Regions from separate parts of the Yersinia intermedia genome, predicted to be linked through region 1. Evidence: predicted binding sites of a transcription regulator. Region 1 holds the regulator's gene; each other region holds the start of a gene.

Region 1 (5,752 bases):
GAGGCTGTTGCCTCTCCCTTGTTATGCTTGCTCCCGCAACCTCCGACTGCGCCAAATACCGTGATGGGGTTGTTGTTGCCAAGCCATGGCGGACACCGTATGCATCACGCTTAAATGTGACAAGACCCGCCGTAAATTACGTTCCAGCTCAGAGATCTGTGTATCCGGTGTGACATCCGGCATCTGCACGAAATCGTTATTACCTTCGCTGTTGTCCGACTCCAGCCTTTGCTGACACTGTTGAATGGCTATCTCACAGAGTTGTAAATAATCCGCCGCCAGTTCGACGCTGAGCTGAATGTGATGTTTACCTGGTGCTGAACTCCCCAAGGGATAGGCCCGTGTCAGGATAGTCATCTCATTGATATGCCCGACAATCAACTCACTGTGAGTGGCCCATAGCCGCATATCTGCCAGATATTTTGAGTTGAATCCCGGTTCTTGCATCGCCTGATTTAAGGAACTTAACACGGTATTACTGGCCTTATTCACTTCAATGCGTTCATAGGCCAGTTGGGTGATATCTGGTTCAGGTGTCAGCAGCAAGCGCAAAATCTTCTGATACGCCTCTAGCGCCTGATGGGCATTCTTACGCAGTAAGCCACTCTGCCACTGGGGCCACAGCCATAAGGCGCTGGCAAAGGCCAATGCGCAACCAATTAAGGTATCCAGCAGGCGTGGAACCAAAAAGTCAGCGCCTTCTCCGGTCAATAACTGCAAGATATACACAGTCGTGATAGTTCTAAAAATGACTGACCAGCCATAGTTTTTGCGTTGAACCAGATAGGCTATCAATGTGATGAGTAACATGATGCTCAGCGTGGTGCCTTCCGACATCTGAAAATGCAACAAGGTAGCTGCGAGTAACAGCCCGATAAAGGTACCGAGTGCACGGTGATGGATTCGTACCTTGGTGGCGTTATAACCGTTCTGCGTTACCAGCATCACCGTGAGCAGAATCCAATAAGGCTTGGGTAAATGAATTAAACTGCCGATATAGCTACCTGCTGCCAGTGTCACTCCCAGGCGAGCCGCTTCCCGCAGTGCGCCTGATTTGAACGACAGATAGCTGATCAATGCTGGCCAGAACGGCTGTGATTGTTGGCTGGACATCAGGTCACGGTCATACAGTGGCCGCCGGTCACTCAATAATTGGGTAATATGGCTGATATGGTAGTAGTAGAATTGTGCGACCGGGTTGTTCGGGTGTGCCTGTGCGATGTTTGCCAGTTCTGGCAGAGCATCATCGGCAGTAAAATGTTCAGCAGCACGGTGGTGATAGAGAATATCGTTGGCAATAGTGCGCATTTGGGCTGAGATTTTCTGGCAATTACGGCGCATCACCCCCTCAATCTGCGTTTGCTCCATTAACTCCTGTACTTTTTCTGGCTGAATCAGGGCCGCAGTAATGTGCTCTTGCAGATCGAGAGCCATTTGGAACAATCCCAACAACCGTTTCTGCTCTTTCTTCGTTGTGTTATGAATCAGATTAAATTGCTGATAAAGCTGATTAATCTTGTCCATAATCGCCTGTTGTTTGTCCAGCAGCGGCGGTATCGATTTTTCCGGCTCAAGGTGCTGAGCAAACAGGCTGTATTTGGTGTCACAATAATCGGCTAGCAAGTAATAAAGTTGACTCAAGGGTTCGCGGATCGGTTGATCCTTGCAGAGTCGGAACCATAACCAGTTAAACACACCATACCAAAGTGTCCCCACCGCACACAGTAAAGGCGCTTGCCAGATCGGGGCGCGGCCCACCATGCTGAGGCTAAAAATAGCAGCAATCAGGGCAGCCGGTAACAAATGGCTATTCAACTGGCTAATCGCCCCACTCACCCCCAAAACTAATGCCAGGCCGAGCATGACGGCGGGCAATGGAATATCCCATAGCAGCAGTTGCTGGGTTAGGAAGCTACTCGCAGTAAACAGCGTGCCGCCGACCAGCAGACGCCGGAAAAAATGTTGGTGTGGTGTATCCAGCGAGGCGATATTGCAACAGGCGGGTATCAGGGAAAACATCAAACCCAGTCGAAGTTCGCCGAGAGCAAACCCTAATGCTGCGGGCAGGCAGAGAACCAATGTTTGGCGCAGCGCGTAATTAACATTGGGCCGATAAATAACTTCAGGACGATAAATCAGCCGTTGCCATTTCATAAAGGCCCCAGAAATTTATTGATCACAAAAGATTAAAAAACGGGTGCCGACAGTATCGACACCCGTTTAGGGGGAATTAACGGGTGCCGTAGACGACAATCGTTTTACCGTGTGCGGAGATCAGATTTTGATCTTCCAGCATTTTTAGTATCCGCCCCACGGTTTCGCGGGAGCAGCCAACTATCTGACCAATTTCCTGGCGGGTAATTTTAATCTGCATCCCATCTGGGTGGGTCATGGCATCAGGTTGTTTTGCCAGATTAAGCAGCGTTTGTGCAATACGCCCAGTCACATCAAGGAAAGCAAGGTTACCCACTTTCTCAGATGTAATTTGTAAGCGACTCGCCATCTGTGAAGATAGGCGCATTAAAATATCTGGATTGACCTGAATAAGCTGACGGAATTTTTTGTAAGAAATTTCAGCCACTTCACAGGCGGTTTTTGCTCTAACCCAGGCGCTACGTTCTTGGCCTTCTTCAAATAATCCAAGTTCGCCGATGAAATCTCCCTGATTAAGATAGGAGAGAATCATCTCTTTACCTTCCTCATCTTTGATAAGCACCGCAACGGAGCCTTTCACGATGTAGTAAAGCGTTTCGGCCTTTTCACCTTGGTGAATCAGCGTACTCTTCGATGGATATTTGTGGATATGGCAATGAGACAGGAACCATTCGAGAGTCGGGTCTGTTTGTGGCTTGCCGAGAACCATTCGCTGTTATCCTCTGTTGTTATCGCTGCCTAACTTAACAGGGCTCAGAGTTCCCTGTACGGCGTGCTTATAAAATACACTTTCTCGTAGCATATTAATTTGCTCAACTGCCGAAAGGTATAGCCAAGATACGTACCGGATAGAAACCCTTCACTGAGTATTGAGAAGCTACCCTATTTAATTCTAGAAACAACACTTTCGGTTCTGTTTGTAGCACAGGATGAAGCCAGTGTCTTGTGTTGTATCGCTTCAGCATGATGAACGTCGGGTTACATTGCCAGTTTGTAAATGAAAGGGTAGTCTTAATCAGAAAATTTAACTGGGAGCAAGCGTTATGCAGGCACGTATAAAGTGGGTTGAGGGGCTGACATTTTTGGGTGAATCGGCATCAGGTCATCAGGTGTTGATGGACGGTAATGCCGGAGACAAAGCACCGAGTCCGATGGAAATGCTGTTAATGTCGGCAGGTGGCTGTAGTGCGATTGATGTGGTCTCTATTTTACAAAAAGGCCGCAATGATGTGCGCGATTGCGAAGTGTCATTAACTTCGCAGCGCCGTGAAGAAGCACCGCGTCTGTTTACACACATCAACCTGCATTTTATTGTCAGCGGCAAAGGCCTGACCGACAAAATTGTTGAGCGAGCCGTTGAGTTGTCAGCCGAAAAGTATTGCTCCGTTTCACTGATGTTGGGTAAAGCGGCGTCTATTACCCACAGTTTTGAAATTCGTGATATCGCCTAAGCAAACCCTTCGTACTTGAAGCTGCAGGGTTGTTAGCTGCGTTCGCTCACCTGAATCACTTACTTATGTAAGCTCATCGGGATGAGTTCGCTTGCCGCCTACCTGCAGCTCCAATTACTTTGGCTTGGGATAGCGCCAAATTATTTTTTCTCTCCAGCAGTTGCTATACTGCGGCCTCAAGAACGAAGGATATTAACCGATTTTCTTCCCTTCCAGCAGTTGCTGCACCAGCGGTGCCATAATCAGCTCCATTGCCAGCCCCATTTTTCCGCCGGGCACCACCAATGTATTGATATTCGAGATAAATGATCCTTGCAACATCGCCAGTAAGTAAGGGAAATCAATTTGTTCCAAACCACGGAAATGAATAACCACAAAACTTTCATCCAGTGACGGAATGGCTTTGGCAGCAAACGGATTTGATGTGTCGACGGTTGGCACGCGCTGGAAGTTGATATGAGTGCGTGAGAACTGCGGCGTAATGTAGTTGATATAATCATCCATGGAGCGGACTACGGAATCCATCACTGCTTCGCGTGAATGGCCACGTTCACCGGTATCTCGCACCAGCTTCTGTATCCACTCCAAATTGACGATAGGCACTACGCCCACCAACAGATCGACGTGCTTTGCCACATCATGATGTTCCGTCACCACACCACCGTGTAGCCCTTCGTAAAACAGTACATCAGTAGGTTGTGGCAATGCTTCCCACGGGGTAAACGTACCGGGAATTTGGTTGTATGGCACTGCTTCATCATAGGTATGTAAATACTTACGTGAGCGGCCAGTACCGTGTTCGCCGTATTCCGACACACTTTGCTCCAACTGGCCAAAGTCATTGGCTTCGGGGCCAAAATAGCTGATATGCCGGCCTTGATCCCGCGCTTTACGGATGGCTGCATCCATCTCAGGGCGGGTATAGCGATGGAAGCTGTCACCTTCAATTTGCGCTGCGCGAATATTCAGTTGCTGAAAGATCTTACGGAACGCCAGGCTGGTGGTGGTTGTCCCTGCGCCACTTGAGCCGGTAACGGCTATAACCGGATGTTTAGTCGACATATTAGCTGTAACTCCATGGAATTAGACCTTCAGTGGCCGGGCTGTACTTGCCTGTTTTTTATCGTTGATGATTATTTTTAGGGCAAAGTGGCGGGCTTGTCACCCTGTTTCACCGAATGTCTTCTTAACGGCGAAAGGACTATTGCTGCTCTTCTGCTCCGGCACGAAATGCGCTGCGCGGCATAATATTGATGGTTTCATGTAACTCGGACCACACCAATATGGCTTCACCGCTGATCAACTGGCGGCGTACATCCTCGACTTTTTGCGCTAATGAGCGCTCATGCTCGCCGTAATCGGTGCCCTCACGTAACACAAAGGCTTCAAGTAAGTTATCCAGCGTTTCACCGTCAACTTGCTGCCAGGGAACTATCATTACTGTTGCTCCAGATAAGGGGAAAGCCAGGTTGGAATTCGCTGTTCCAGCCACATTTGCGGGTGTTTCAATGAGCCACCGACGAAACCAACATGGCCGCCATGCTCGGTTAACTGATAGTCAATATTGCTTGGTAAGTCGCTAAGGTTTGGGATCACCTCCGCGGTCATGAAGGGATCATCTTTAGCATGAATAATGAGCAGCGGAGTTGTAATCTGCGGCAATAGCGGCAGGGCGCTGCAACGGCGATAGTAATCGACTGCATCATTAAAACCATGAATTTTAGCAGTTATGACATCATCAAAGTCTCTGATTCGCCGCAATCCTTTCAATTGAGCCAGATCCAAAGGCAGGCTTCCGGGATAATGCAAAAGCTTACGTGTGGCATTTAACTTTAGTTGGTTCAGTAAATAATGCTGATAGACCCGTGAGAAGCCTTGTTCCATACGATTAGCGCAGGGTTCAAGCATCAGTGGTGCTGATACCACCACTGCGGCCTGCAACAGGCTATCCTTGCCTTGCTCCGCCAAATACATCGCCAGCATATTGCCACCCAAAGAGACTCCGACGGCGGCGGTTGGCACCTGACCATAGCTCTCCCGCAGCCAGCGGAGAAAAAAGCGGGCATCGTCTGTTTCACCAGAGTGATAAATGCGTGACTTACGATTTGGCTCCCCACTGCATCCACGAAAATGCATCACCACCCCCA
Region 2 (5,752 bases), 1.3 Mb from region 1:
GTGTGGCCTCCGGTGCGGCGAAAAACAGTGCTGCACTGCCTGGGGCCATCTTCGCCAACAGCGCCTGACGGCGGTTCTGGTATTCTTGCTGAGTCATCACACCCTCCTGGAACGTCCGATTTAATCGACTTAATTCAACATATTACACCATATCACTTAATGTAGTGTTGGCTTGCGCATCTCCGGCGCTGTCGGCTTCTGTTGAGTAAATTCGATATGGCACAAAATAGCAGCCACACGCACATACTCGATAACTTCTTCTAATGATTGGGCCAGTTCTTCCTGATCTTCATCTTCGTCGTAGCCTAATTGGGCAATATTACGTAAATCATCGATGGCCTCGCCCACTTCATCTTTCACCTGCGCCAGTTTTGGTTGCAACATACCCAAACCTAACAGGAAATGGTTAACCCAGCCTGATAATGCGTCAGCACGGTCGAAAACCGAAATATCATCACCTTCAGGGATAAGTAACTGGAACATAAAACCTTCATTCTCCAGTGCCTCTTGTGTTGCTTCATGTAACTGTTGTAACGGCAACCCCAAGGACTGTGAGAAGGCAACACCTTCATTAGTCAAATCATGTACCAGCGTGCGCCAGCCATTGTCTTTACTGCCCCCACAGAGCATGCCGCTGATCAGGCCATGCATTTCTGCGGGGGTTAATGCTACCGCTTGCTGGCTCAACGCCAAGGCAAGTGATTGGTAAGTTGGTAATGTATTCTCTATAGACATGCGTATTGGTCATCGTTGGCAGGATAAGTTCGTGTTATGCTACCACCAAGAAAGGTCGCTATACCAGAAAACGCAATACTCTATATCCTATAGATTTCAAGATACAGAAAGCGGCAAAGCCTCTTGGCACTTGAAAAATAATGGATATATACCCTAAATAATTCGAGTTGCAGGAAGGCGGCAATTGAGTGAATCCTGATGAGTTAACGCCAGTTAATGATTTGGGCGAGCGAGAGCAGCCAACGCATATGCAGCGTGAAGTATGACGGGTATAAAGGGGTTGAATCTTGGTATCGAGATATATATAGTGACGCCCGCTTTGCAACTACGAGCATTTCGCCTCTGGTTTACAAGGCTGGCGCGAAAATTAGTCAGGAAGGTGGCATGTCTGCACAACCGGTAGATATTCAAATTTTTGGTCGCTCGTTAAGAGTAAATTGCCCGCCAGAACAACAAGACGCGTTGAACATGGCAGCAGAAGATCTTAACCAACGGTTGCAAGATCTCAAAGTTCGCACTAGAGTCACAAATACTGAGCAGTTAGTTTTTATCGCGGCATTGAACGTCTGTCACGAATTAGCTCAGGAAAGGTTGAAAACGCGTGACTATGCATCCAATATGGAGCAACGTATTAGGATGTTACAACAGACCATTGAACAGGCGTTGCTTGAACAAGGTCGCATCTCTGAACGTCAGGATGCACAGTTTGAATAAATCTCTGTTGAATGATAGATTCAGCAGTGAGTAAAAAATTTCTCTGAGGTGTTTGCCAGCGGGCCAGTCCCCTGAGCCGATATTTAATACCAACAGAATGTAGTGCCTCCGTAACTGGTGCGCATGCTCGGTCCGCCGAGAAGCCTTAAGGTTGCGACGCTGCGTTCACCTTGAACCATGGGTTCAAGGGTTACAGCCTGCGGCGGCATCTCGGAGATCCCCTCTTTATCGGGTAACCCACATTTTGGGTTATCACGTTCGTTTTATATTGGTCGTTTTCTTTCTATTTGTATCAATAATATATCTTTCAAATCAACAACATATTTTTGAATCAATAATATGCCTTTGACTGCGCAATATACCCTTGAACGACAAAAGATTCGTAGTGAAATTCGTGAACGTCGGCGTCTTTTGACTGCGGAGCAACAGCATCAATCAGCGCATCTGGCGGCACAGCATATCGCTGAGCATGACAAAATTCGTCAGGCTAACACCATTGCCGTATTCCTCTCCTTCGATGGCGAACTCAATACCCGCCCCATTATTGAGCAGCTATGGCAGCAGCAAAAACAGGTTTACCTGCCAGTTCTGCACCCTTTTAGCACCGGGAATTTATTGTTTCTGCGTTATCGCCCCGATAGCACGCTGGTCCGTAATCGCCTGAAAATCCTTGAACCACAATTAGATGTGCGAGAAGTTCTGCCACTAAACCAATTGGATATGGTGATAACCCCGTTGGTGGCATTTGATAGCCACGGGCAACGTTTAGGTATGGGCGGTGGCTTTTATGACCGTACGCTGCAACACTGGCAGCAAGGTGGCCCTTATCCTATTGGCCTGGCCCATGATTGCCAATGGGTCGAGCACTTGCCCTGTGAGCTTTGGGACGTGCCATTGCCAGAAATAGTAACACCAACAAAAGTGTGGCAGTGGTGAGCGATAATCCTGCAAAATAAAAAAACACCCGATATTTTATAGATAGCGGGTGTTTAGTCATTCAATACAAATATTTATTAGTAAAGCAAACGAGCACGGATAGTTCCTGGGATCGCCTTCATCGCCTGCAATGCTTTTTCTGCATTTTCCGCATCATCAGTTTCAACATCAATAACGACATAACCGATTTCAGCGCTGGTTTGCAGATACTGTGCTGCAATGTTAACGTCTTGTTCAGCAAAGATTTTGTTAATGCTGGTCAGAATACCTGGGCGGTTCTCATGGATATGCAACAGACGGCGGGTATTATCGCCGTGAGCAGGCAGAGAAACCTCAGGGAAGTTGACCGCAGACAGCGTAGAACCGTTGTCGGAATACTTCGCCAGCTTACCCGCCACTTCATCACCGATATTTTCCTGCGCTTCCTGAGTGGAGCCCCCAATATGTGGTGTTAGCAACACATTATCAAACTCGCACAAAGGTGAATTGAACGGGTCCTTATTGGTTGCTGGCTCTTCAGGGAAGACGTCGATTGCGGCTCCTGCCAAATGATTGCTGGCCAATGCATCACACAAGGCCGGGATATCGACCACAGTACCGCGTGAGGCGTTAATCAGCATCGCACCCGGCTTCATCAGAGCCAACTGCTCAGGGCCAATCATATTTTTAGTGGAGTGGTTTTCCGGCACATGCAGGCTAATCACATCACTCATATTCAGCAAATCAGACAGGTGACGCACCTGCTGGGCATTCCCTAACGACAGTTTATTTTCGATATCGTAGAAAAATACTTTCATCCCGACACTTTCTGCCAGAATCCCTAGTTGGGTGCCGATATGACCATAACCGATAATACCCAGCTTCTTGCCACGGGCTTCATAGGAACCCACCGCCAGCTTGTTCCACTCACCACGGTGAGCTTTGGCGTTAGCCGATGGAATGCCCCGGAACATCAGCAGTAACTCGCCCAGTACCATTTCAGCTACCGAACGGGTATTGGAGAAAGGTGCATTGAATACCGGCACGCCGCGTTTGGTGGCCGCGTTTAAATCAACCTGATTGGTACCGATACAGAAACAACCTACTGCGACTAATTTTTCTGCTGCCGCAAAAACTTCTTCAGACAGATGCGTACGCGATCGAATGCCGATGAAGTGAGCATCTTTGATCGATGCTTTCAGTGCTTCGGTGTCTAAGGCACCTTTATGATATTCAATATTGCTATAACCGGCTGCACGCAGATTATCAACTGTGCTCTGGTGCACCCCTTCCACTAACAGAAACTTAATTCTGTCTTTCTCCAGTGATACTTTTGCCATGTCCCCGACCCTATTTTCAGACTTCAGATGTGGCTGCCGCTATCGAATGAATCCGGTCAGCACCCTGTCAACATAACAAATATTACGCGGGCAGCAATACAAACGATTGCCTGCCGGTCAGCATAACAATCAGTGCCAATGTTAATTTATGGAATAAAAAACTGGCACGAAGAGGGTTAATGGCAGGTTAATAAAACGAAATGAAGAAATGTGATATATATCACCAAATTTAACGATTTTAAGAAAAGATATTTAAACGCAAAAAAACTTTCAGGATGAAGCGGCCAGACCTCATCCTGAGAGAGAATTAACTGATCACTTTAATTTTATGGTCTTAACGCCGTCGGCGGTGCCAATCAGTGCCACATCAGCCCCCCGATTAGCAAATAAGCCAACCGTAACGACACCGGCAATACCATTAATTTTATTTTCTAACGCAATGGCATCCAAAATACTCAAATTGTGGACATCCAAAATAACGTTGCCGTTATCAGTCAGGACGTTCTGACGGTACTCCGGTAAGCCACCCAGCTTAACCAGTTCACGAGCCACATAAGAACGGGCCATTGGGATAACTTCAACTGGCAGCGGGAATTTGCCCAGTATATCAACCTGCTTGGATGCATCCGCGATGCAGATAAACTGACGAGCAATAGCAGCAATGATTTTCTCGCGGGTCAGCGCAGCACCACCGCCTTTGATCATCTGCATCTGGCCGTTAATTTCATCAGCACCGTCAACATAGATATCCAATACGTCCACTTCATTACAATCAAATACGTGGATGCCGTAACTTTTCAGTTTGGCAGTAGACGCATCAGAGCTGGAAACCGCCCCTTCTATCTGGCCCTTGATGGAGCCAAGTGCATCAATAAAATGTGCCGCAGTCGAGCCGGTGCCGACCCCAACGATGGTACCAGGTTTGACATAATCTAATGCTGCCCAGCCTACTGCTTTTTTAAGTTCATCCTGAGTCATGGTAAGTTCACGCCTTGATGTGAAAGAAAACCTGAGGTCATTATAGAGCATTCGCAGTGGTGATTGTGTGAATAAAGCCAACTCGCGTGGTAGTTAATTCTAGCCGGATCACAGTTATGTCGGTTTATTTGTGGCTGGCACCTTGGCATCCTGTCGTAACAAAATGGCAAAAATGTGGCATAGTGCTGTATCGACTTAATATTTGGAGAGATGACTCCGATGAAACGCCCAGACTACCGTACGCTACAAGCGCTGGACGCGGTGATCCGTGAACGCGGTTTTGAACGCGCTGCACAAAAACTTTGTATCACCCAATCGGCAGTATCTCAACGCATCAAGCAGTTGGAGAATCTGTTCGGTCAACCGCTGCTGGTGCGCACTGTGCCACCACGGCCTACCGAGCAAGGGCAAAAACTGCTCGCGTTACTGCATCAGGTTGAGTTACTGGAAGAAGAGTGGCTGGGCAATGATAATGGCGGAGATACGCCATTGTTATTGTCGCTGGCAGTCAACGCCGACAGTTTGGCGACCTGGTTGCTACCGGCATTGAAACCGGTGCTGGCTGATTCCCCTATCCGGCTGAACTTACAAGTCGAGGATGAAACTCGAACTCAGGAACGGTTGCGTCGCGGCGAGGTCGTGGGTGCTGTCAGTATCCAACCTCAACCGCTACCCAGTTGTCTGGTTGATCAACTCGGTGCGCTGGATTACTTGTTTGTCGCCTCCAAACCTTTCGCTGAGCGTTATTTCCCCAATGGTGTAACCCGCTCAGCATTATTGAAAGCGCCAGCGGTAGCATTTGACCATCTGGATGATATGCATCAGGCGTTTTTACAGCAGAATTTTGATTTATCACCGGGCAGTGTGCCCTGCCATATTGTTAACTCTTCCGAAGCTTTTGTGCAGTTAGCACGGCAGGGAACTACCTGTTGTATGATCCCGCATCTGCAAATCGAGAAAGAACTGGCGTCAGGCGAATTGATCAATCTGACCCCAGGATTGCTGCAACGGCGGATGCTGTTCTGGCACCGGTTTGCACCGGAAAGCAGGACCATGAGAAAGGTGACTGA
Region 3 (5,752 bases), 830 kb from region 1:
GTAGCTGCGCATCCCATTCAGTGCCGTGGTATTTTTAACCAGATCATTCCAGGCGCGATCGATATCGTTTTTTTCTGCCGGACGAATACATAACTGCAATAATTTATATTGATCTACCAACACTTTATCGACCAGACGATCAATATCCTGCTTGATCGACCGTGGTGAAAACAGCAGATCCGCCATCACCGCGCAGACGATCCCCAGCACAATCTCGCTACAGCGCTCAACCGCAAACTGTGGTGTCAGTAAGGGTGTTTCACCGGTGGTGACAATGATAATCAGCGCGGTGTAACCCGCCAGCCCAAATGCGTAAGAGTTCTCAACCCGAACCAGTGAGGAGATCCAAGTACAAACGCCAGCCCACAAACAGCAAAGCATCAGGGTTAATACCGGTGCTCTGATAGTCAGAACGATGATAACCAAACCACCGATACAACCGATGAATGTCCCGATAATACGTAGCCAACCTCGGTGACGAATCGCACCAGAGAATGGCTCACCGCCCGCAGCAAATGCCGGGCCAGCAGCAACAATAGCGGCCGTCAGCACCGACCAGCGTGGTGTTTCTAATTGCAGATGAAAGCCCAGAAACAGCGCGGCCACAATGGCAAAGCTGAGTTTGAACGCAAAGCGCAGGCGAATAAAGGTCGGGCTGGTCATCTTAGCCAAACTCGCGCAGGCGATGCATCAACTTAACAATCGGTGAAGCCTGATTAGGGTTGCGATCAGTCGCCCCAGTTATCACCACAGTCGCCGTCGTCCCTGCGGGGTAGGGATGCTGTTGATCTTCACTGTCCAAACGGATCTTCACCGGTACTCGTTGCGCCAGCCGTACCCATTCCAGATTATTGTCAATCGTCGCCAACCCTTTGCTATCGACACTGCTGCTGCTGTTGGTGACACCGGCGGAGACACTGTCGACAGTACCGTGCAAAATACGGTTGCTGCCCAGTGGGGTAATTTCCGCCCGATACCCCGCTTTAACGCCTTCCAGTTTGGTCTCTTCCAAATAGGCCAAAATATAGAAAGTATCTTTTTTCACCAGTGCAACAGCGGTAGCACCACGGTTAATAAACTCCCCGACATGAACATTCAGATTCGTCACCCAGCCTTGTGCAGGCGCACGCACGGTGGTGCGTTCCAGATCAAGTGTGGCTAAATCCCGTACTGCGATAGCTTTTGCCAACTGATGCCTGGCGGTTTGTAATCCATTGTTGGACTGGTCAATTTCTTCTTGTGACATCGCCTGAATCCCCAAACGTTGCCGCCGGCCGGACTCACGTTGTTTCTCCGCCGCCAGTGTTTGGTAATAGGCCACATCGGCCTCGGCTTCAGCCAACGCCTGCTGGTAGCGTGGTTGGTCAATAACAAACAGAATTTGCCCTTTCTGCACCAGTTGATTGTCTTTTACCGGCACGTCGGTGATCAAACCACTGACGTCCGGTGCGATAGCCACCACATCGGCAGTAAATTTGGCATCACGGGTCCAGGGTGATTCAGTATAAAAAGCCCAAACTTTGAAAATAGCGATAACCGCCAGTAAAACCACCAATAAGGTGATGCCGATACGGATTATTTTTAATGAAAAAGTACTCACGGCGACCTCAGGAAAAAAGACGGGATATTAAATAGAAAAGGCAACAATACAGCGCGGTATTAAAGAGTGCCGGATGCCAGACAAACTCATAAATACCGGTAGGTTGCAGCACACGGCGCAAAACAAAAAACAGCGCCAGCGAAACGAGCAACTCAAAAAATATTGGCGGAAAAGAGAGGCCAAATATCACCATCACCGGGAGCAACGTCATTCTGTAGATCCTTTCTATTATAGGGTGCCGGTGAACCAGCCATAAGACTAACTTATAGGTTAAACTTAACTAAGAAACATGACTGTAACTTTAGCGAGGCGAGATAACACTTCAACTGCGTGGCTTTCAAACCTAAAACGATTCTCCCGACAGCAGTATATTAGCCTGCTTATTATCACCTTATCTACGATGTGTGATCTAAATCACTTTTAAGCTACAGTTAACAATCAAGTGTTAGCAATCAAAACTGCGTAAACAATCAACCCAGGGTGAATCATGGAAAGACTAAAACGGATGTCAGTATTTGCCAAGGTGGTTGAGTGTGGGTCTTTCACTGGCGCTGCACGGCAGTTAGAAATGAGTGTGTCGTCGATTAGCCAAACAGTGTCAAAACTGGAAACCGAGCTAAATGTTAAGTTGCTAAACCGCAGTACTCGCCGTATTGGTTTAACTGAAGCAGGCCGAATTTACTATCAGGGTTGTCGGCGCATGTTGCAGGAAGTACAAGAGGTCCATGAACAACTGTATGCCTTTAACAACACGCCGACCGGAACCTTACGCATCGGCTGCTCATCAACAATGGCACAAAATGTACTGGCAACGATGACAGCAGAAATGTTGAAAGAGTATCCCGGCCTATCCGTTAATCTGGTCACAGGTATTCCGGCACCGGATTTAATTGCCGATGGTTTAGATGTGGTGATTCGCGTTGGTGCATTACAGGATTCGGGGCTATTTTCACGCCGCCTTGGTTCTATGCCGATGGTGGTCTGCGCCGCAAAAAGTTATTTAGCACAACATGGCACGCCAGAAAAACCCAGTGATATGACCAATTTCTCCTGGCTGGAATATAGCGTGCGACCAGACAGTAACTTTGAGCTAATCGCACCAGAAGGCATTACCACGCAAATATCGCCACAGGGCCGTTTTGTCACCAATGACTCACAAACCATGATCCGTTGGCTTAACGCGGGTGCGGGTATCGCTTACGCCCCGTTAATGTGGGTAATAGAGGAAATTAAACGCGGGGAGGTAGAAATACTGTTTAAAAAATACCATTCTGATCCGCGACCAGTATATGCACTCTATACCGAGAAAGATAAAATGCCGCTTAAAGTTCAGGTCTGTATCGACTATTTGACTGAGTACTTTAAACGGGTGGCCGAGGTATATCAGGGATATCGTTGAATATACCATAGCTATAGGATGCCCCGTTGGGAACTAAACGGGGCATCCTACTAACAACCCCTACGCCGTACCACCTACCGTCAGATTATCTAACTTCAGAGTAGGTTGGCCGACGCCAACTGGCAGGCTTTGCCCCTCTTTACCGCAGACACCGACGCCTTTATCCAGCGCCAGATCGTTGCCGACCATCGAAATCTGCTGCATGGCTTCAATACCTGAACCAATCAGGGTGGCACCTTTCACCGCACGGGTGATTTTACCTTTCTCGATTAAGTACGCTTCGGAGGTTGAGAACACAAACTTACCGGATGTAATATCCACCTGACCGCCGCCAAAGTTAGGCGCGTACAGGCCATATTCCACACTGGCGATGATCTCTTCCGGTGTCGATTTACCGGCCAGCATATAGGTGTTGGTCATGCGTGGCATTGGCAAGTGCGCGTAGGATTCACGGCGGCCATTACCGGTCGGTGCAACGCCCATCAGGCGCGCGTTCAACTTATCCTGCATGTAGCCTTTCAGAATACCGTTTTCAATCAGCACGTTGTACTGGCCCGGCACCCCTTCATCGTCGATAGCCAGCGAGCCACGGCGGCCTTGCATAGTGCCATCGTCCACCACGGTACACAGTTCTGACGCGACCAATTTACCCATTTGGCCGCTGAAGACTGAACTGCCACGGCGGTTGAAATCACCTTCCAAACCATGACCGACCGCTTCGTGCAACAATACACCCGGCCAACCTGCACCTAGGACTACCGGCATAGCGCCAGCAGGGGCGGCAACAGCCGACAGATTTACCAGTGCCATTCTGACCGCTTCATTGGCAAAGTTATCAGCTCGCACTTCGCCATCCACAGTTTCGAGGAAGTAGTCATAGCCAAAACGGCCACCACCACCGCTGGCACCGCGTTCGCGTTTGCCGTTGTCTTCCACCAATACGCTGACCGACAGCCGCACCAGTGGGCGCACATCTGCCGCCAGCGTGCCATCAGTGGCTGCCACCAGAACCTGCTCATAGACACCGGTCAAGCTGGCACTGACTTCCTGCACCCGTTTATCGGCGGCACGGGCCACTTTATCTACCCGATGGAGCAGCGCAATTTTATCTTCGCGAGACAAGCTTTGTAACGGGTCTAGCAGTGGATAAAGCGCCTGATAGGCGACTTCACCCAAGGTATGCACTTTACCGTTACCGTTATCACGCACAATACTGCGTGCCGCATGAGCACTTTGCTGCAAAGCATTCAGGGTGATTTGGTCGGCATAAGCAAAACCGGTCTTTTCACCGCTGACCGCTCGCACGCCTACACCCTGATCAATATTGTAAGAGCCATCTTTGATGATGCTGTCTTCCAACACCCAGGCCTCGTGATAGCTGGACTGGAAATACAGGTCAGCGTAATCGAGGCGGCGCTCAGCCAACTGCCCCAATACTGAGAACAAGTCCTGATGGTTCAGCTTGTTAGCAGCGAGTAACTGCTCACTGACAAACGAGAGGCTCATAGTTTTCACTCTTTAATTAGATGATGGTTTATGCGATGACGGCAACGGAGACGGCAGGAAGCGATTGTGCTGCAATACCGGCATCTGATTACGGATAATGTTCAAACCTGTGGTTTCAATTTTTACTTTTAAGGCAGCAACCGCATCTGGGTTCTGCCCCAATATTTTACCCCAGGCATCAACCGCCATAGTGTGGCCCCAGGTGCGGCGAGTGGCGCCATGACGCCCTACCTGTGCCGCAGCCAGTATCACGCACTGGTTTTCAATCGCCCGTGCGCGCAATAAAATCTCCCAGTGAGCTTCACCGGTCATTTTGGTAAAGGCCGATGGCACTGAAATAATCTCAGCCCCCTGCGCCCGCAAAGCCTGGAATAAGCCAGGGAAACGTAAATCATAACAAACCGTCATGCCTAAGCGACCTACCGGCGTATCAACCACCGTTAGTTGTTCACCCGGCTGATAGGTATCAGACTCACGATAACGGCCATGAGTATCGTTAATATCCACGTCAAACATGTGAATTTTGTCGTAACGGGCTTTCAGTTCGCCCTGATCATCAAACAGCAAGCTACTGGTGGTGATAAGATCCGGTGATTCGCGGCTTATCATCGGCATCGAGCCCACTTGAATCCACACCCCGTAATGGCGTGCCATCTCACGAATTTGCTGTTGCAACGGCCCGTCATTATGTTGCTCGGCATGGTGACGATAAGAGGCGGCATTGGCAAATAACAATGCATTTTCCGGCGTCATAACCAGTTTAATACCAGAGTTTAACTGTTTGATCTGCTGCTCAATTTGAGCCAGATTGTCACGGGTATTTTCACCGCTGCATAACTGCAATAATGCAACATTGGCATTTTTCATGGCGCCTTACTCTCCTTTAGCTGGCGTAATACTTCATGGATGGTTGGTTGATCCAAACTACCGGTAATCTGGTAACGAATCAGCGAAACCTTGCTCCATAATGGTCCTAAAATCTTCGAGGCAGCAAACACCGCAGCCCCGATCACCGGGTTGATCGCAAAAGCAGTCGCAACACCGACGGTGGCCGAAATATCCGGTGTAATAACCGCTTCCATGGCTATCTGGCGTTTAGCCAAGTCAACATTACCACTCATGGCAATATCGGCCGCCAAGCCATCCACCACTAAATCATTGGTATGCATTACACCATCTTTAATATTGGCCGTGCCCCGAATTGAATCAAACGCAAAGTCACGACTAAACGTATCACTAAAATCAAG
Region 4 (5,752 bases), 230 kb from region 1:
CGCCGAGGCACGCCGGGTCAACTACCGCCACCAGTAGAGAATATGGATAAGATCTGCTCACCCGCCGAACAATTTGGTGTGGATCAGGCGCTACGCTTATCTATTATTGGGGATAAAAGTAAAGTGCGTCATGGGCTTCAGTCATTATTGCGGGAGACCCAAGCTGACGAATTGATGGTGAATGGCCAGATTTTCGACCATCAGGCACGGCTATATTCATTTGAAATAGTTGCCGGATTACAGTCAGAGTTACAACCTGTTGAACACCTATAACCCGCCAATTGAAGCGAAATTATAGACATAAAAAAACCAGCCCTTGGGCTGGTTTTTATTTTGAATCATCAGAAATGATTAAGACTTATGCATCACCAAAACGACGGCGAGTAGGTGCCGCTGCTGCTGGTGCAGGCGCTGCTGCATCTTCACGACGAGGCGCTGCTGAGCGCTGACCATCGCGGTTACCACGACGTTCGCCACCACCGGCCGGAGCACGGTCACTGCCGAATGAACGGCGAGGAGGAGCACCTGCTGCGCCATCACGACGTTCGCCACCGAATGAACGGCCAGCACCACCACCACGACGCTCACCACCGGCACCAGCACCGCCAGCAGGACGCTCACGGCGTTCATGTGGCTGTGCATCACCCAACAGCTGCATGTTCAGCGGCTTGTTCAGGATACGGGTACGGGTGAAGTGAGATAACATTTCGCCCGGCATACCTTTTGGCAACTCGATAGTTGAGTGAGAAGCAAACAGCTTGATATTACCAATGTAACGGCTGCTGATGTCGCCTTCGTTAGCAATCGCGCCAACAATGTGACGAACTTCAACACCATCATCACGGCCCACTTCAATGCGGTACAGTTCCATCTCACCAACATCACGACGTTCGCGACGCGCTGGACGCTCGCCACCATCACGACTGTCAGCACGGCTATCAGGGCGACTATCACGACGGCTGTCACTACGATCACGGCCACGATCGCTACCACGGTCATCACGGGAATTGAATTCACGCTGCGGACGACGCGGAGCTTCTGGTGGCAGAATCAGAGGACGTTCGCCCTGTGCCATTTTCAGCAGTGCAGCAGCCAGTGTTTCGAGATCAAACTCTTCTTCCGGTTGCAGCTTAGCCAGCAATGCACGGTACAGGTCCAAATCACTGCTTTCCAGCTGTTGGCCAACTTTAGCAGCAAACTGAGCTAAACGACGTTCGCCCAGCAATTCAGGGTTTGGCAACTGAACTTCTGGAATAGTCAGCTTCATGGTGCGTTCAATGTTTTGCAACAGACGGCGTTCACGGTTTTCAACAAACAGCAACGCACGACCAGCGCGACCAGCACGACCAGTACGGCCGATACGGTGAACGTAAGACTCTGAATCCATAGGGATGTCATAGTTTACAACCAGGCTGATACGGTCAACATCCAAACCACGTGCCGCAACGTCAGTTGCAATCAGAATATCCAAACGGCCATCTTTCAGGCGGTTCAGTGTCTGCTCACGTAAAGACTGGTTCATGTCACCGTTCAAGGCAGCACAGTTATAACCACTACTTTCCAAAGCTTCAGCCACTTCCAGGGTGCCATTTTTGGTACGCACGAAAATGATGGCCGCATCGAAATCTTCAGATTCCAGGAAACGTACCAGCGCTTCGTTTTTGCGATAACCACCACCTACACGCCAGAAACTCTGGCTGATGTCAGGGCGGGTAGTGACGCTAGACTGGATGCGAACTTCCTGTGGATCTTTCATAAAGCGACGGGTAATACGGCGAATCGCGTCAGGCATGGTTGCAGAGAACAACGCCGTCTGATGTTCAGCCGGGATCTGCGCCAGAATATTTTCGACGTCTTCGATAAAGCCCATGCGCAGCATTTCATCTGCTTCATCCAACACTAAACCGCTCAGGTTGGACAGGTTAAGAGTACCGCGTTTCAGGTGGTCTAACAGACGACCTGGGGTACCAACAACGATTTGTGGCCCCTGGCGCAAAGCGCGTAATTGAACGTCATAACGCTGGCCGCCGTACAGGGCCACAACGTTGACGCCATTAATGTGTTTAGAGAAGTCAGACAGTGCTTGCGCGACCTGAATAGCCAACTCACGGGTTGGTGCCAGCACCAGAACCTGCGGTGATTTCAGCTCAGCTTTAATATTGTGTAACAGCGGCAAACCAAACGCGGCTGTTTTACCACTGCCTGTTTGCGCCATGCCAAGAACATCACGGCCGTTTAACAGGTGTGGGATACATTCCAACTGGATAGGAGATGGTTTTTCATAACCAAGATCAGTCAGAGCGGAAAGAATAGGAGCGGACAGCCCCAGATCAGCAAAAGAGGTTTCAAGCTCAGTAGTCATGTACACGTGCCTCATTAATAATGGCAGCCAGTCTACATAACTCGTCGAGAAAATTTTCAGTCATTTTCATTGAAAAGTGTGAACCGGCTCAAATTAGATTATAAAACGAACAAAAAGGCCATCACCTGTTAGGGTGATTAACGTTGGTAAAAACCAAGGTAGTCAGGCTAATAGTTGTTCGTCAGCTATTGCTGGTCCGATTCCGATAGGTCGTCTTGTTCTTGGCCCAAAAGCGCCAATTCCAACAATGCATAGCGGTGCTCAACAAAATTATGAACGTTGTTAGCTACCGTCAGTTTGAACAGCGCCGAAGCGGTGTTCTTGTCCCCCAGACTTAGGTAATGTTTACCTAAATAGAAGTCAGTTTCACTGAGATGCTCAGCGAGCGAAGTGTTATCCATTGCATCTGACTTGAGCCTTTCCATCAGCGTTTTTTCGCTGATCGTGCCCAAGTAGAATTCGACAATATTCCATCCCCATTGCCCTCTGTCCGATTTTTCATAGCGCTGTTGTAACGCTACTGCAGCCGCCTTGGGATCGATTTCTCTTTCCACCAGATACAGCCATAACGAACGGAAGGGATCATTTGGATCGTCTTGATAAAACGCCTGCAGATCATCCTGCGCCAACGGGAGTCGACCGCCATAATAGAGGGCGATACCCCGGTTTAAACGCGCGTAATTGTAAGTTGGATCAAGCTCTAGTACAGAATCAAACGCTTCATAGGCAGCATCAAAATTGCCTGCCTGCGTTAAATAAATGCCCAGATAGTTAAAAACTTCTGGCATATCAGGACGAATAGCTAACGCTTGCGAAAAATCATTTCGCGCTAGTGCCCGTAGCCCGAGGCTATCATACAGCACTCCGCGCTCATATAAAAGCTGTGCGCGCTCATCATCCGTAAGTGCCCGACTTGCAAGGATTTGTTCCATGCGCGCCAGAATCACTTCCTGCTGCAACGTAGGTTGCAACGGGATAGCCAACACCTCGTCTTTACGCCAATCATGGTTGCTGCATCCTGCCAGCATGAGTGCTGTCGCAACGTAACACCAGCGCAAGAAAGGCTTCATTTCCTACTCCCGAAGACAAACATTGGATAAATATCCTTTCATCCATTTGTTTAACACAAGAGCATCCTGCCCTCGAGACAACACAGCCCCTCACCAAGAGGTAAGAGGCTATGGAATACTTTATTACTCTGCTGCTTCTGGTGCCGGAGCTTCTGCGTCAGGAGTAGTGGCTTCTTTGATGCTCAGGCGGATACGGCCCTGGCGATCAACTTCCATTACTTTAACTGGCACTTCTTGGCCCATTTGCAGATAGTCAGTCACTTTCTCTACACGCTTGTCAGCGATTTGAGAAATATGAACCAGACCTTCTTTACCGCCACCGATTGCCACAAATGCACCGAAATCAACGATACGAGTCACTTTACCCGCATAGATACGGCCCACTTCGATTTCAGCAGTGATTTCTTCAATACGACGGATAGCGTGTTTCGCTTTATCGCCGTCGGTTGCTGCAATCTTAATGGTGCCATCATCTTCGATTTCAATGGTGGTGCCAGTTTCATCGGTCAGCGCACGAATCACAGAACCACCTTTACCGATCACATCCTTGATTTTCTCAGGATTGATTTTCATGGTGTAGATACGTGGAGCAAACTCAGAGATATCACCACGAGGTGTGCTGATAGCCTGTTCCATAACACCCAGAATGTGCAGACGCGCACCCTTGGCTTGGTTCAGTGCCACCTGCATGATTTCGCGGGTGATACCTTCAATTTTAATATCCATTTGCAGTGCAGTAATACCGTCACGGCTACCGGCCACTTTAAAGTCCATGTCGCCCAAGTGATCTTCGTCACCCAGAATGTCAGACAGAACAACAAAGTTTTCGCCTTCTTTAACCAGACCCATCGCGATACCCGCAACAGCGGCTTTAATTGGCACACCTGCATCCATCAGGGCCAAAGATGCACCACAAACAGAAGCCATTGAGGAAGAACCGTTAGACTCGGTGATTTCAGAAACCACACGAACAGTGTAAGGGAACTCGCTCGGGCTTGGCATTACTGCCAGTACACCACGTTTCGCCAGACGGCCATGGCCAATCTCACGACGTTTAGGTGAACCCACCATACCTGTTTCACCAACACAATATGGAGGGAAATTATAGTGTAGCAGGAATGAGTCAGTACGCTCACCCATCAGCTCATCAATATTTTGCGCATCACGGGCAGTACCCAGTGTTGCGGTAACCAGCGCCTGAGTTTCACCACGGGTGAACAACGCAGAACCATGGGTACGTGGCAATACGCCAGTACGCACATCCAGACCACGGATCATGTCTTTTTCGCGGCCATCGATACGTGGCTCGCCACGCAATACACGGCTACGAACGACGTTTTTCTCAACATCGCCCAGAATGTCCTGAATCTCGCTAGCATCTAAAGATTCATCTTGTGCCAACAGCGCTTCAGTGACGTCAGCTTTAATAGCATCAACCTGAGTATAGCGCTCTTGTTTCTCAGTAATGCGATAAGCATCACCCAGACGAGCTTCTGCCAGCTCAGCAACACGCGCATGCAGCGCTTCGTTAACTGGCTCTGCATGCCAATCCCACTTAGGTTTACCAACTTCAGCAACCAGAGCGTTGATATTCTCAATCACAACTTGTTGTTGTTCGTGGCCGAAGATAACCGCGCCTAACATTTGATCTTCAGACAGAATCTGTGCTTCTGATTCCACCATCAATACTGCGTCAGCAGTACCGGCAACAACCAGATCCAAACGGCTTTCTTTCAGCTCGTCGGTCGTTGGGTTCAGCACATACTGATCGTTGATGTAACCAACGCGAGCAGCACCGATTGGGCCGTTAAATGGAATACCTGACAGGCTCAGCGCCGCTGAGGCACCAATCAGTGCCACGATGTCTGGGTTAACTTGTGGGTTAACAGAAACAACGGTCGCAATCACCTGCACTTCGTTCAAGAAGCTGTCTGGGAACAGTGGACGGATCGGACGGTCAATCAGACGTGAAGTCAGTGTTTCGCCTTCACTTGGGCGGCCTTCACGGCGGAAGAAGCTACCTGGGATACGGCCAGCAGCGTAAGTACGCTCCTGATAGTTAACGGTCAGAGGGAAGAAGCTTTGACCTGGCTTGGCTTTCTTTTGGCCAACAACAGTCACGAATACTGCGGTGTCGTCCATGCTTACCATTACAGCAGCCGTTGCCTGGCGAGCCATCATACCGGTTTCAATGGTAACGGTATGTTGGCCGTACTGGAATTTACGAATAATCGGAGTCAGCAAAATAGTATCCTTATACTATGCGGTGCCGGATCGTATTGACTCTCCATCCACCTGTTACTAATACCTTCACACTGCA

What was found. The regulator CRP, encoded in region 1, controls carbon source genes, mostly activating them, when cyclic AMP is high. The targets are predictions, from matches to a motif close to ATGTGANNNNNNTCACAT.
Positions count from the first base shown of each region.
Region 2: a site for CRP is predicted at 3,913-3,930, ahead of serA (phosphoglycerate dehydrogenase). Genes of this name have one in related genera too.
Region 3: a site for CRP is predicted at 2,003-2,020, ahead of aaeR (HTH-type transcriptional activator AaeR). Genes of this name have one in related genera too.
Region 4: a site for CRP is predicted at 2,439-2,456, ahead of yrbN (protein YrbN). Genes of this name have one in related genera too.

Region 1 covers NZ_LR134116.1:4,382,485-4,388,236, reverse strand. The annotation lists gene EL015_RS20180 (YccS/YhfK family putative transporter) at 22-2,154, opposite strand; gene crp (cAMP-activated global transcriptional regulator CRP) at 2,231-2,863, opposite strand; gene EL015_RS20170 (OsmC family protein) at 3,198-3,605, shown strand; gene EL015_RS20165 (phosphoribulokinase) at 3,798-4,667, opposite strand; gene EL015_RS20160 (YheU family protein) at 4,807-5,043, opposite strand; gene EL015_RS20155 (hydrolase) at 5,043-5,752, opposite strand, start outside.
Region 2 covers NZ_LR134116.1:879,292-885,043, reverse strand. The annotation lists gene pepP (Xaa-Pro aminopeptidase) at 1-97, opposite strand, end outside; gene EL015_RS04090 (YecA/YgfB family protein) at 157-735, opposite strand; gene zapA (cell division protein ZapA) at 1,120-1,449, shown strand; RNA gene ssrS (6S RNA) at 1,487-1,670, shown strand; gene EL015_RS04075 (5-formyltetrahydrofolate cyclo-ligase) at 1,789-2,385, shown strand; gene serA (phosphoglycerate dehydrogenase) at 2,463-3,704, opposite strand; gene rpiA (ribose-5-phosphate isomerase RpiA) at 4,020-4,682, opposite strand; gene EL015_RS04060 (LysR family transcriptional regulator ArgP) at 4,902-5,752, shown strand, end outside.
Region 3 covers NZ_LR134116.1:458,384-464,135, reverse strand. The annotation lists gene aaeB (p-hydroxybenzoic acid efflux pump subunit AaeB) at 1-663, opposite strand, end outside; gene aaeA (p-hydroxybenzoic acid efflux pump subunit AaeA) at 665-1,600, opposite strand; gene aaeX (p-hydroxybenzoic acid efflux pump operon protein AaeX) at 1,608-1,811, opposite strand; gene aaeR (HTH-type transcriptional activator AaeR) at 2,088-2,999, shown strand; gene tldD (metalloprotease TldD) at 3,060-4,505, opposite strand; gene nit1 (deaminated glutathione amidase) at 4,518-5,372, opposite strand; gene yhdP (AsmA2 domain-containing protein YhdP) at 5,369-5,752, opposite strand, start outside.
Region 4 covers NZ_LR134116.1:4,148,040-4,153,791, forward strand. The annotation lists gene EL015_RS18925 (luciferase-like monooxygenase) at 1-273, shown strand, start outside; gene EL015_RS18930 (DEAD/DEAH family ATP-dependent RNA helicase) at 359-2,362, opposite strand; gene yrbN (protein YrbN) at 2,352-2,432, opposite strand; gene nlpI (lipoprotein NlpI) at 2,548-3,432, opposite strand; gene pnp (polyribonucleotide nucleotidyltransferase) at 3,556-5,676, opposite strand.